DNA from 4 places in the Nocardiopsis sp. iso_238 genome. Region 3 is predicted to be linked to each of the others. Evidence: predicted binding sites of a transcription regulator. Region 3 holds the regulator's gene; each other region holds the start of a gene.
The links. Region 3 encodes HrcA, which represses chaperone genes, less so after heat shock. Its sites were predicted from a motif close to TTGGCACTCTCNNNNNGAGAGTGCCAA; they were not measured.
Positions count from the first base shown of each region.

Region 1: groES (co-chaperone GroES) is a predicted target of HrcA. The motif match lies at 804-830, and genes of this name have one in related genera.
Region 2: AC0VYL_RS03445 (FmdB family zinc ribbon protein) is a predicted target of HrcA. The motif match lies at 837-863, and genes of this name have one in related genera.
Region 4: groL (chaperonin GroEL) is a predicted target of HrcA. The motif match lies at 1,169-1,195, and genes of this name have one in related genera.

Region 1 covers NZ_CM149668.1:813,302-815,500, forward strand. The annotation lists gene AC0VYL_RS03695 (THUMP-like domain-containing protein) at 1-732, opposite strand, end outside; gene groES (co-chaperone GroES) at 958-1,266, shown strand; gene groL (chaperonin GroEL) at 1,370-2,199, shown strand, end outside.
Region 2 covers NZ_CM149668.1:758,898-761,096, reverse strand. The annotation lists gene AC0VYL_RS03450 (5-formyltetrahydrofolate cyclo-ligase) at 1-640, shown strand, start outside; gene AC0VYL_RS03445 (FmdB family zinc ribbon protein) at 882-1,265, shown strand; gene AC0VYL_RS03440 (SAF domain-containing protein) at 1,417-2,073, shown strand; gene AC0VYL_RS03435 (MscL family protein) at 2,154-2,199, shown strand, end outside.
Region 3 covers NZ_CM149668.1:4,337,938-4,340,136, forward strand. The annotation lists gene dnaJ (molecular chaperone DnaJ) at 1-471, opposite strand, end outside; gene hrcA (heat-inducible transcriptional repressor HrcA) at 476-1,489, opposite strand; gene AC0VYL_RS19660 (DUF3097 domain-containing protein) at 1,668-2,199, shown strand, end outside.
Region 4 covers NZ_CM149668.1:603,089-605,287, reverse strand. The annotation lists gene groL (chaperonin GroEL) at 1-1,003, opposite strand, end outside; gene AC0VYL_RS02720 (ABC transporter permease) at 1,869-2,199, opposite strand, start outside.

The sequences.
Region 1 (2,199 bases), 2.7 Mb from region 3:
GCCGTCCACCGAGATCCACTCGGCCGAGGCGGCGGGGGAGAGGACCTCGTGCGGGATACCCGGGGCGGCCTTCAGGCAGGCGGCCTCCGCGCCCTCCGCCAGCCGGGTGGCCACGTCCCACGGCGGCGAGTAGGCGGCCGGGTCGAACACCCGGCCCCGCCCTCCGCGCCGGGCCGGGTCGCAGAACAGCAGCGGGTGGTCGCCCACCGCGACCGCGTTCACGTCGCCCTCCCGGACGCGGGCGTGCTCCGTGAGCCCCAGAGCCTCGATGTTGGCCCGGGCCACCGCCACGGTCAGGGGGTCGGCGTCCACGCCCTCCACCGGCACGCCCCGACCGGCCAGGGCCAGCAGGTCCGCGCCGATCCCGCAGCACAGGTCGCCCGCGACGGCGCCCCCGGCCACCGAGGGGGGCAGGTGCCGGGCGGTGCGCTCGGCGCGGTACTCGGCCACGGTCCGGCGGGTGGACTGCTCCAGCCCGTTCGGGGTGAAGTACATGCGCGCGGCGTTCTCCCCGAACTTGGCCCGGCCCCGCTCCCGCAGGCCCACCTGGGTCATCACGGCGTTGACGAGCTCGGACACGGGGAGGTCGGGGTCGAGTGCGGCGACCCGGGGGTCGGCGCGCAGCCGCGAAGCGGCGGCGAGGGGGTTGCTGGCCGCGGCGGCGGGGTCCACCCCGGCGAGGACCTCCCGTCCCGCGTCGGTGAGCAGCGCCGAGAACGCGGGAACGCGCATGGATCCTCCTGCTGTGGGCACGACGGGTGGCGGGTCCGCCCCAGGGTCCGGAGCCCCGCCACATTTCCATTCTGGCACTCTCGGGGGTAGAGTGCTAAACGCGACGAGGCCGGTCTGGCACCCGCGACGACAGGCCGCCGCGGTCGCCCCTTTTACGTGGTTGGTCCGTGCTCACGCATGGGCCGACGTCAGATACACCGAGACTTTGAAGGGGGAGGTCACACCGTGTCGACCGCCACCAAGACCGTGCTGAAGCCGCTCGAGGACCGCGTCGTGGTCAGGACCCTGGAGGCTGAGCAGACCACCGCCTCCGGTCTGGTCATCCCGGACACCGCCAAGGAGAAGCCCCAGGAGGGCGAGATCCTGGCCGTGGGTCCCGGTCGCCTTGACGACAACGGCAAGCGCGTCGCCCTCGACGTGAACGTCGGCGACGTCGTTCTCTACAGCAAGTACGGCGGCACCGAGGTCAAGTACGACGGCCAGGAGTACCTGGTTCTCTCCGCCCGCGACCTCCTCGCGGTCGTCGAGAAGTAGCTCTCGGCGCAGAGCCTTCGAACATCCCGCACCGGTCGGCCCTGAAGCCGGGCGGGGCGGGATGTTCTCTTTCGACCCGAACCGTTAGAGGAAGTACTCACACATGCCGAAGATCCTGGAGTTCGAGGACGACGCCCGCCGCGCCCTCGAGCGGGGCGTGGACCGCCTCGCCAACGCCGTCAAGGTGACGCTCGGCCCGCGCGGCCGCAACGTCGTCATCGACAAGAAGTTCGGTGCCCCCACCATCACGAACGACGGCGTGACCGTCGCCCGTGAGATCGAGCTGGACGAGCCCTACGAGAACCTGGGCGCGCAGCTGGTCAAGGAGGTCGCCACCAAGACCAACGACGCCGCCGGTGACGGCACCACCACCGCCACCGTGCTGGCGCAGGCGCTGGTCCGCGAGGGCCTGCGCAGCGTCGCCGCCGGCGCCTCCCCGATGTCCCTCAAGAAGGGCATCGACGCCGCGGCCGCCCGGGTCTCCGAGATCCTGCTCGAGCGCGCCGTGCCGATCAAGGAGCGCGCCGACATCGCCTACGTGGCGACCAACTCCGCGCAGGACGCCCAGATCGGCGACCTCATCGCCGAGGCCTTCGACAAGGTCGGCAAGGACGGCGTCATCACGGTGGAGGAGTCCCCGACCTTCGGTCTGGAGCTCGACTTCACCGAGGGCCTCCAGTTCGACAAGGGTTACATCTCGCCCTACTTCGTCACCGACGGAGACCGTCAGGAGGCCGTCCTGGAGGACGCGCAGATCCTGATCAGCCAGGGCAAGATCGGCAACCTGAACGAGCTGCTCCCGCTGCTGGAGCAGGTCGTCCAGAACAAGAAGCCGCTGCTGATCATCGCCGAGGACGTCGAGGGCGACGCCCTGGGCGCCCTGGTGCTCAACCGCATGCGCGGCACCCTCAACGTGGCCGCGGTCAAGGCGCC
Region 2 (2,199 bases), 2.7 Mb from region 3:
TGCCACGAACGAACACGACCGCGACGCCAAGCGCGCACTGCGCGCCCGCCTGCTCTCCGCGCGGCGGGAGAGGGACGCGGCGGAGCGCTCCCGTGTGGGTTCCGCCGTCCGCGACACCCTCATGGAACTGCCGTGGCTGGCCATGGGCGGAACCGTGGCCTGCTACTACTCCGTGGGCGGCGAGCCCGGCACCCGGGGGCTGGTCAACGCGCTGTGGAAGCGCGGCACGTACGTGCTGCTGCCGGTCTTCCTGCCCGACGGGACGCTCGACTGGGCGGCCTACGAAGGTCCGGACGGACTCGAACCGGCCGGACACGGACTGGTGGAGCCGACCGGGCACCGCTACGGCCCCGAGGTGCTGGGCCGCGCCGACGCGGTGGTCTGCCCGGCCGTGGCGGTGGACCGGAGCGGGACGAGGATGGGGCGCGGCGCGGGCTGCTACGACCGCGCGCTGCCGCTCCGGGGCCCGCACACGCCCGCGATCGCCGTGGTCCACGACGAGGAGTTCGTGGACGCGCTGCCCGCGGAGCCGCACGACCGGCCGGTGGACGCCGTCGTGACCCCGGGCGGCGGGCTCCACGTGTTCGACCCCGGCTCGGCGGTCTGGCCCGGCGGCGCCCCGGACGGCCGGCCCCGGTGAGGCCCGTGCGCCCCGGGACACGGGGCCGGGGGGATTAAGGCGACGGGGCGGAACGTTATGGCTGGCGGTCGTGTCCCGGACCTGCCCCGGTACGCGCGCACCCCGCAGGCCCGGCCCGGTACCGCCCGGCTCACGGGACACCCGGCGCCGCAGCGGTGAGGGGTTGTCGCGGCCGTGGTCGGCGAACGCGTACTATTTAGCAGTCAACGGGTGTGAGTGCCAGCAAGGAGGACCCGGAACAGTGCCTACGTACCAGTACGCGTGCACCGAGTGTGACGCCCAGATGGAGGTCGTGCAGAGCTTCAGCGACGACTCGCTGACGGTCTGCCCCGAGTGCGAGGGGCGCCTGCGCAAGGTGTACTCCGCGGTCGGCATCGTCTTCAAGGGTTCGGGCTTCTACCGCACCGACAGCGGTAAGTCCACCACGAACAGCTCCGCCCTGACCGGTTCCAACACCGACGGCGGCACCGAGGGCAAGGGCGAGAAGTCCGCCGACTCCGCCAAGCCCTCCTCCGACTCCGGCGGCACCGGCACCCCCGCCGCCGCCTCCACCGCCAGCACGGGCGGCAGCGACAAGTCGAGCAGCAAGAGCACCAGCGGCAGCACCGCCGCGACCAGCAGCTGAGCCACCGCACCGTTGACCGTGGCCGCGCCGCCGAGGCCCCTCGGCGGCGCTTCTGTTGTCTCCGGGGCCCCCGGGCACTGCGGGGTCCGGGCGGAAATCCGCCCTGTGGACAACCCTCCCGGGCCGCCTCCCCCGGCCTAGCGTTGGAGACATGAGCAACCCCCCGCCCCCGTTCCGGCTCCGGCGCGGCCCGCTCCGCCTCCTCGACCGTCACCGCCGCGCCGTCGCCTCGGTCCTGACCGCCCTGGCCGTGGTCTGCGCGGTCCTCGTCCTGCGACCCCCTCCCCAGCCCGAGGCGGAGGTGCTCGTCGCCGCCAGGGACCTCGACGCCACCGCGCCGCTGTCCGGGGACGACCTCACCCCGCTCGTGATGGCCGAGCGCTCCGTCCCGGACGGGGCCCTCGCCCCCGGGGACCCGACGTCCGGGCTCTCGCTGAACGCTCCGGTGCGCCGGGGCGAGGTACTGACCGACGCCCGGCTGAGCGACCCCCCGGCGCTCCGCTACGGCGCTGACATGGTCGCGGTCCCGGTGCGGGTGGCCGATCCGGGGGCGGTCGGTCTGCTCTCCCCCGGCAGCCGCGTGGACGTGCTCGCGGCCACGGGCGCCGACGGGTTCGGCGGACCGCACCCCGGACCCGGGCACGCCGTCGAGGTCGTCGGGGACCGGCCCGTGCTGGCGGTCCCGGCTGAGGAGGGTCCGAGCGGGGAGGTCGGGGCGCTGGTCCTCATCGCCGCGACCAGCGAGGAAGCCAGAGCCCTGGCCGGGCACGCGACCACCTCGCGACTGTCTGTCACGATTCGCGGTTGACCGATGACCAGGGGTGGTGAAAGCTGTCCCGGGCGCCCCACCGGGCGCATCCATCACTCACGAACACGTAGGGCAGTTCCATGGAAGGCTTCAAGAAGTTCCTGCTCCAGGGAAACCTGGTGCAGC
Region 3 (2,199 bases):
CGAACCGGCCGCGGTGCCCTCTCCCTGGCACGTCTCGCACAGGATCGCGGTCGGGAAGGTGATCTCCCGGCTGACCCCGAACGCTGTCTCGACGAGGTCGAGCTCGATACGGATCTTGATGCTGCGCCCGCGCCGGACCCGCTCCCGGGGGCCGCGGCCGCCGGGCTGTCCACCGCCGAAGAAGGCGTTCATGATGTCGTCGAAGGCGAACCCGCCCGCGTTGCCGAAGCCTCCGGCACCGCCGCCGCCACCTGGGGCGAAGGGGTCCTGACCCATGTCGAACATCCGACGCTTGTTCTCGTCGGAGAGGACCTCGTAGGCCTGGGTCACTTCCTTGAAGCGCTCCTGGGTGGCGGGGTCCGGGTTGATGTCCGGGTGGAGCTCGCGCGCGAGCCGCCGGTACGCCTTCTTGATCTCGTCCTTGGACGCGTCGCGACGCACCCCGAGAACCTGGTAATAGTCTCTGGCCACTGAGTTACTGTCCTGCCAAAATCTGTCCGACATACCGGGCCACCGCACGGACGGCGCCCATCGTCCCTGGGTAGTCCATACGGGTGGGGCCCACCACTCCGATCTTGGCCAGCGACTGGTTTCCCACGCCGTAGTCAGCCGACACGATGGAAGTGGATCGAAGGCCCTCGTGGAAGTTCTCCGCGCCGATGCGCACCGTCAGCATGGAGGGGTCCTTGGCCTCACCGAGGAGTCGTATGAGGACCATGTTCTCTTCCAGTGCCTCAAGCACGTCGCGCAGGCTGGCCGCGAAGTCGACCGCGGCGAGGTTGGCGGTGCCAGCCAGCACGATCTTCTCCTCGTGACGTTCCACGAGGCTCTCCAGCAGGACGGAGAGGATCGCGACCGCGACGGGACGGTCCTCCGGTGCGACCTGGGCGGGCAGGTCCTCCACCGCGTCCGGCACGTCGCCGAGGTGTCTGCCTGCGATGGCGCGGTTGAGCATGCTGCGCAGGTCGTCCACCACGGTCTCACTGACCGATCCCAGCCCGTCGATGACGCGCTGTTCGACCCGTCCGGTGTCGGTGATGACGACCATCATGATGCGCTGGCCGCCGAGCGGCACCAGTTCCACGTGCTGCACCGACGAGCGGGTCAGCGACGGGTACTGAACAATCGCGACCTGCCGGGTGAGCTGCGCGAGCAGCCGCACCGTGCGGGCGACGATCTCGTCGAGGTCCACGGCACCGCCGAGGAACGACTCGATGGCACGCCGTTCGGCCGCCGAGAGCGGCTTGACGGAGGAGAGCCGGTCGACGAAGAGCCGGTACCCCTTGTCGGTGGGCACCCGTCCCGCACTGGTGTGGGGTTGGGCGATGTAGCCGTCCTCCTCCAGGGCGACCATGTCGTTGCGAATGGTCGCCGGGGAGACACCAAGGGGGTGACGGTCCGCCAACGCCCGCGAACCCACGGGTTCGTTGGTGTTGACGAAGTCCTCGACGACCGCACGCAGGACTGCGAGCTTGCGCTCATCCAGCAACTCGCCACCTCCTGGCACTCCAAGGTCCTCAGTGCTAATTCTATGCCCGGCCGCAAACCCACACGGCTACCCGCAGGCGGTAACACGGGGACGGGGGGTGCTTCTTCCCTACCCGAGCGGCGACGTGCGCCACCCGCCAACGGGTTTCCCGGGTCCGTCACCAGTAGACTGCACCACCGTGGTTACCAAGGGAACCGGCCGTTACGGCCGCGACGTTCTGGCGGGAGACTGGCGACGACCCCGGAAGGGCGCGGTACGCGAGATACCCCTCAGCCATGACCTGGTCGTGGAGGACGCCGACGAGACCTTCTGCGGGGCGGTGGTGTCCTGGGACAAGGCCGCCGTGACCCTGGAGGACCGGGACGGGCGACGCAGGGTGTTCGAGCTGGGACCGGCCGCGTTCCTGGTGGACGGTGAGCCGGTGACGCTGGTGCGTCCGGCGGCGGCACCCAGGGCTCCCCTGCGCAGCGCCTCGGGTTCGATCGCGGTGACCGACGCGCGGGCGCGCACGGCCCGGGAGAGCCGGATCTACGTGGAGGGCGCCCACGACGCCGAGCTGGTCGAGAAGGTGTGGGGCCACGACCTGCGCGTGGAGGGGGTGGCCGTCGAGTTCCTGGAGGGCGTCGACGACCTTCCCTCGGTGGTGGCGGAGTTCGCGCCGGGGCCGGGACGTCGGCTGGGGGTCCTGGTGGACCACCTGGTGCCGGGGT
Region 4 (2,199 bases), 2.5 Mb from region 3:
CACCGTCGACGATGGTGGTCTCGTCCTTGGTGACGACGACCTTGCGGGCGCGGCCGAGCAGGTCGAGCTCGGTGCTCTCCAGCTTGAGGCCGACCTCCTCGGTGATGACCTGGCCGCCGGTCAGCACGGCGATGTCACCGAGCTGGGCCTTGCGGCGGTCACCGAAGCCCGGAGCCTTGACGGCGACGGACTTGAAGGTGCCGCGGATCTTGTTGACCACGAGGGTCTGGAGGGCGCCGTCAGCGACGTCCTCGGCGATGACCATCAGCGGGCGGCCGGACTGGAGGACCTTCTCGACAACGGGCAGGAACTCGTTGTTGTTGGAGATCTTCGAGTTGACGATGAGGATGTACGGGTCCTCGAGGACCGTCTCCATGCGCTCAAGGTCGGTGGCGAAGTAGGGCGAGATGTAGCCCTTGTCGAAGCGCATGCCCTCCGCGAGCTCGAGCTCGAGACCGAAGGTCTGGCCCTCCTCGACGGTGATGACGCCTTCCTTGCCGACCTTGTCCATCGCCTCGGCGATGGTCTCACCGATCTGGGTGTCACCGGCGGAGATGGAGGCGGTGGAGGCGATCTGCTCCTTGGTCTCGACGTCCTTCGAGAGGTTGCCGAGCTCCTCGTTGATGCGGGCCACGGCGGCCTCGATGCCGCGCTTGAGGCCGATCGGGTTGGCGCCGGCGGCGACGTTGCGCAGCCCCTCGCGGACGAGGGCCTGGGCCAGGACGGTGGCGGTGGTCGTACCGTCACCGGCGACGTCGTCCGTCTTCTTGGCGACCTCCTTGACCAGCTCGGCCCCGATCTTCTCCCACGGGTCCTCGAGCTCGATCTCCTTGGCGATGGAGACACCGTCGTTGGTGATCGTGGGGGCGCCCCACTTCTTCTCCAGGACGACGTTGCGACCCTTCGGGCCGAGCGTGACCTTCACGGCGTCAGCGAGCTGGTTCATACCGCGCTCGAGGCCGCGACGGGCCTCCTCGTCGAACGCGATCAGTTTGGCTGCCATTGAGTTCTTGTCCTCCCGTGACCGGGCTGATACGCGATGGGACGAGGCGTGCGCCCGCGACGGACGACCGCTTCCGCACCGGCAACCCTGCTGCCGGAGGTCCACGGTCTCGCAGCCTCGATCCGGTTAGCACTCGGCAAAGGTGAGTGCTAACCACTCCCTTTTTTAGCACTCGGCCATGGAGAGTGCAAACGATGTGGTCACGATTTCTCCACCTGGAGAAACAGCTGTGACCAGGACGAACTTCCCTCCCCACAGCGGTTTGAGCGCTCCGCGAACAGAAGGCGAACCCCCGGTTGACCTGGTGGCCAGGTACGTACCGGCCCGGTGACCAGGGGTCCGCCGGCTCAGCCGTTGAGGCGGCGCATCGAACGGACGCCCACCGCCAGGGCCACCACGGTCATCCCCGCGTGCGCGGGGAGCAGAAAACCCCGCCCCCTCTGAGGGGGCGGGGCTTGGGACCATCCCCGCGTGCGCGGGGAGCAGACTTCTTGACCAGGCAACTTACCAGTGACAAGGGCTCGTTTTTCCAACTTCTCGAAAGTTGGACACCGAGGACATAACCCCTACATGCCACATGACTCATCGCCTCCCGAACTCAACCACGAACCATGGAACCTGACGTCGGCCCACTCCACCCGCCGCCGCCCTCGTGCCGGGGGAATCTTCCTCGCAGGTTACGAGGGGCCACGGACAGGCGGACGCCCCCCTCGACCATGGAAAGTGCAATCGATGCGGTCACGATTTCGTCAGCCGGAGAAACCGCCCTGATCAGGCTGGACTTCCCACCCCACAACGGTTTGAGCGCTCGGCGAACAGGGGAGGCGCCCTCAGTAGACCTGGCGTCCAGGAGTTCGCACCTCGCTCAGCCGTTGAGGCGGCGCATCGAACGGGCGCCCACCACCAGGGCCACCACGGTCATCGCGACCGCCACGGCCCAGCCGACCAGGACCGTGCCGTCCCACGCGCCGCCCCCGAAGAGCACGCGCGCGGCGTCCACCACGTGTGCCACCGGGTTGAACCGCGACAGCGTGTACAGCCACCCCGGGGCCAGCTCCATCGGCAGCAGCACGCCGGAGAGCAGCATCAGCGGCATCATCACCGTCTGGATGATCGGCGCGAACACGTAGGTCTGCTTGGCGAGCATCGCGGCCAGGTAGGAGAGCGTGGCCAGCCCGATCCCGAGCACCCCCAGC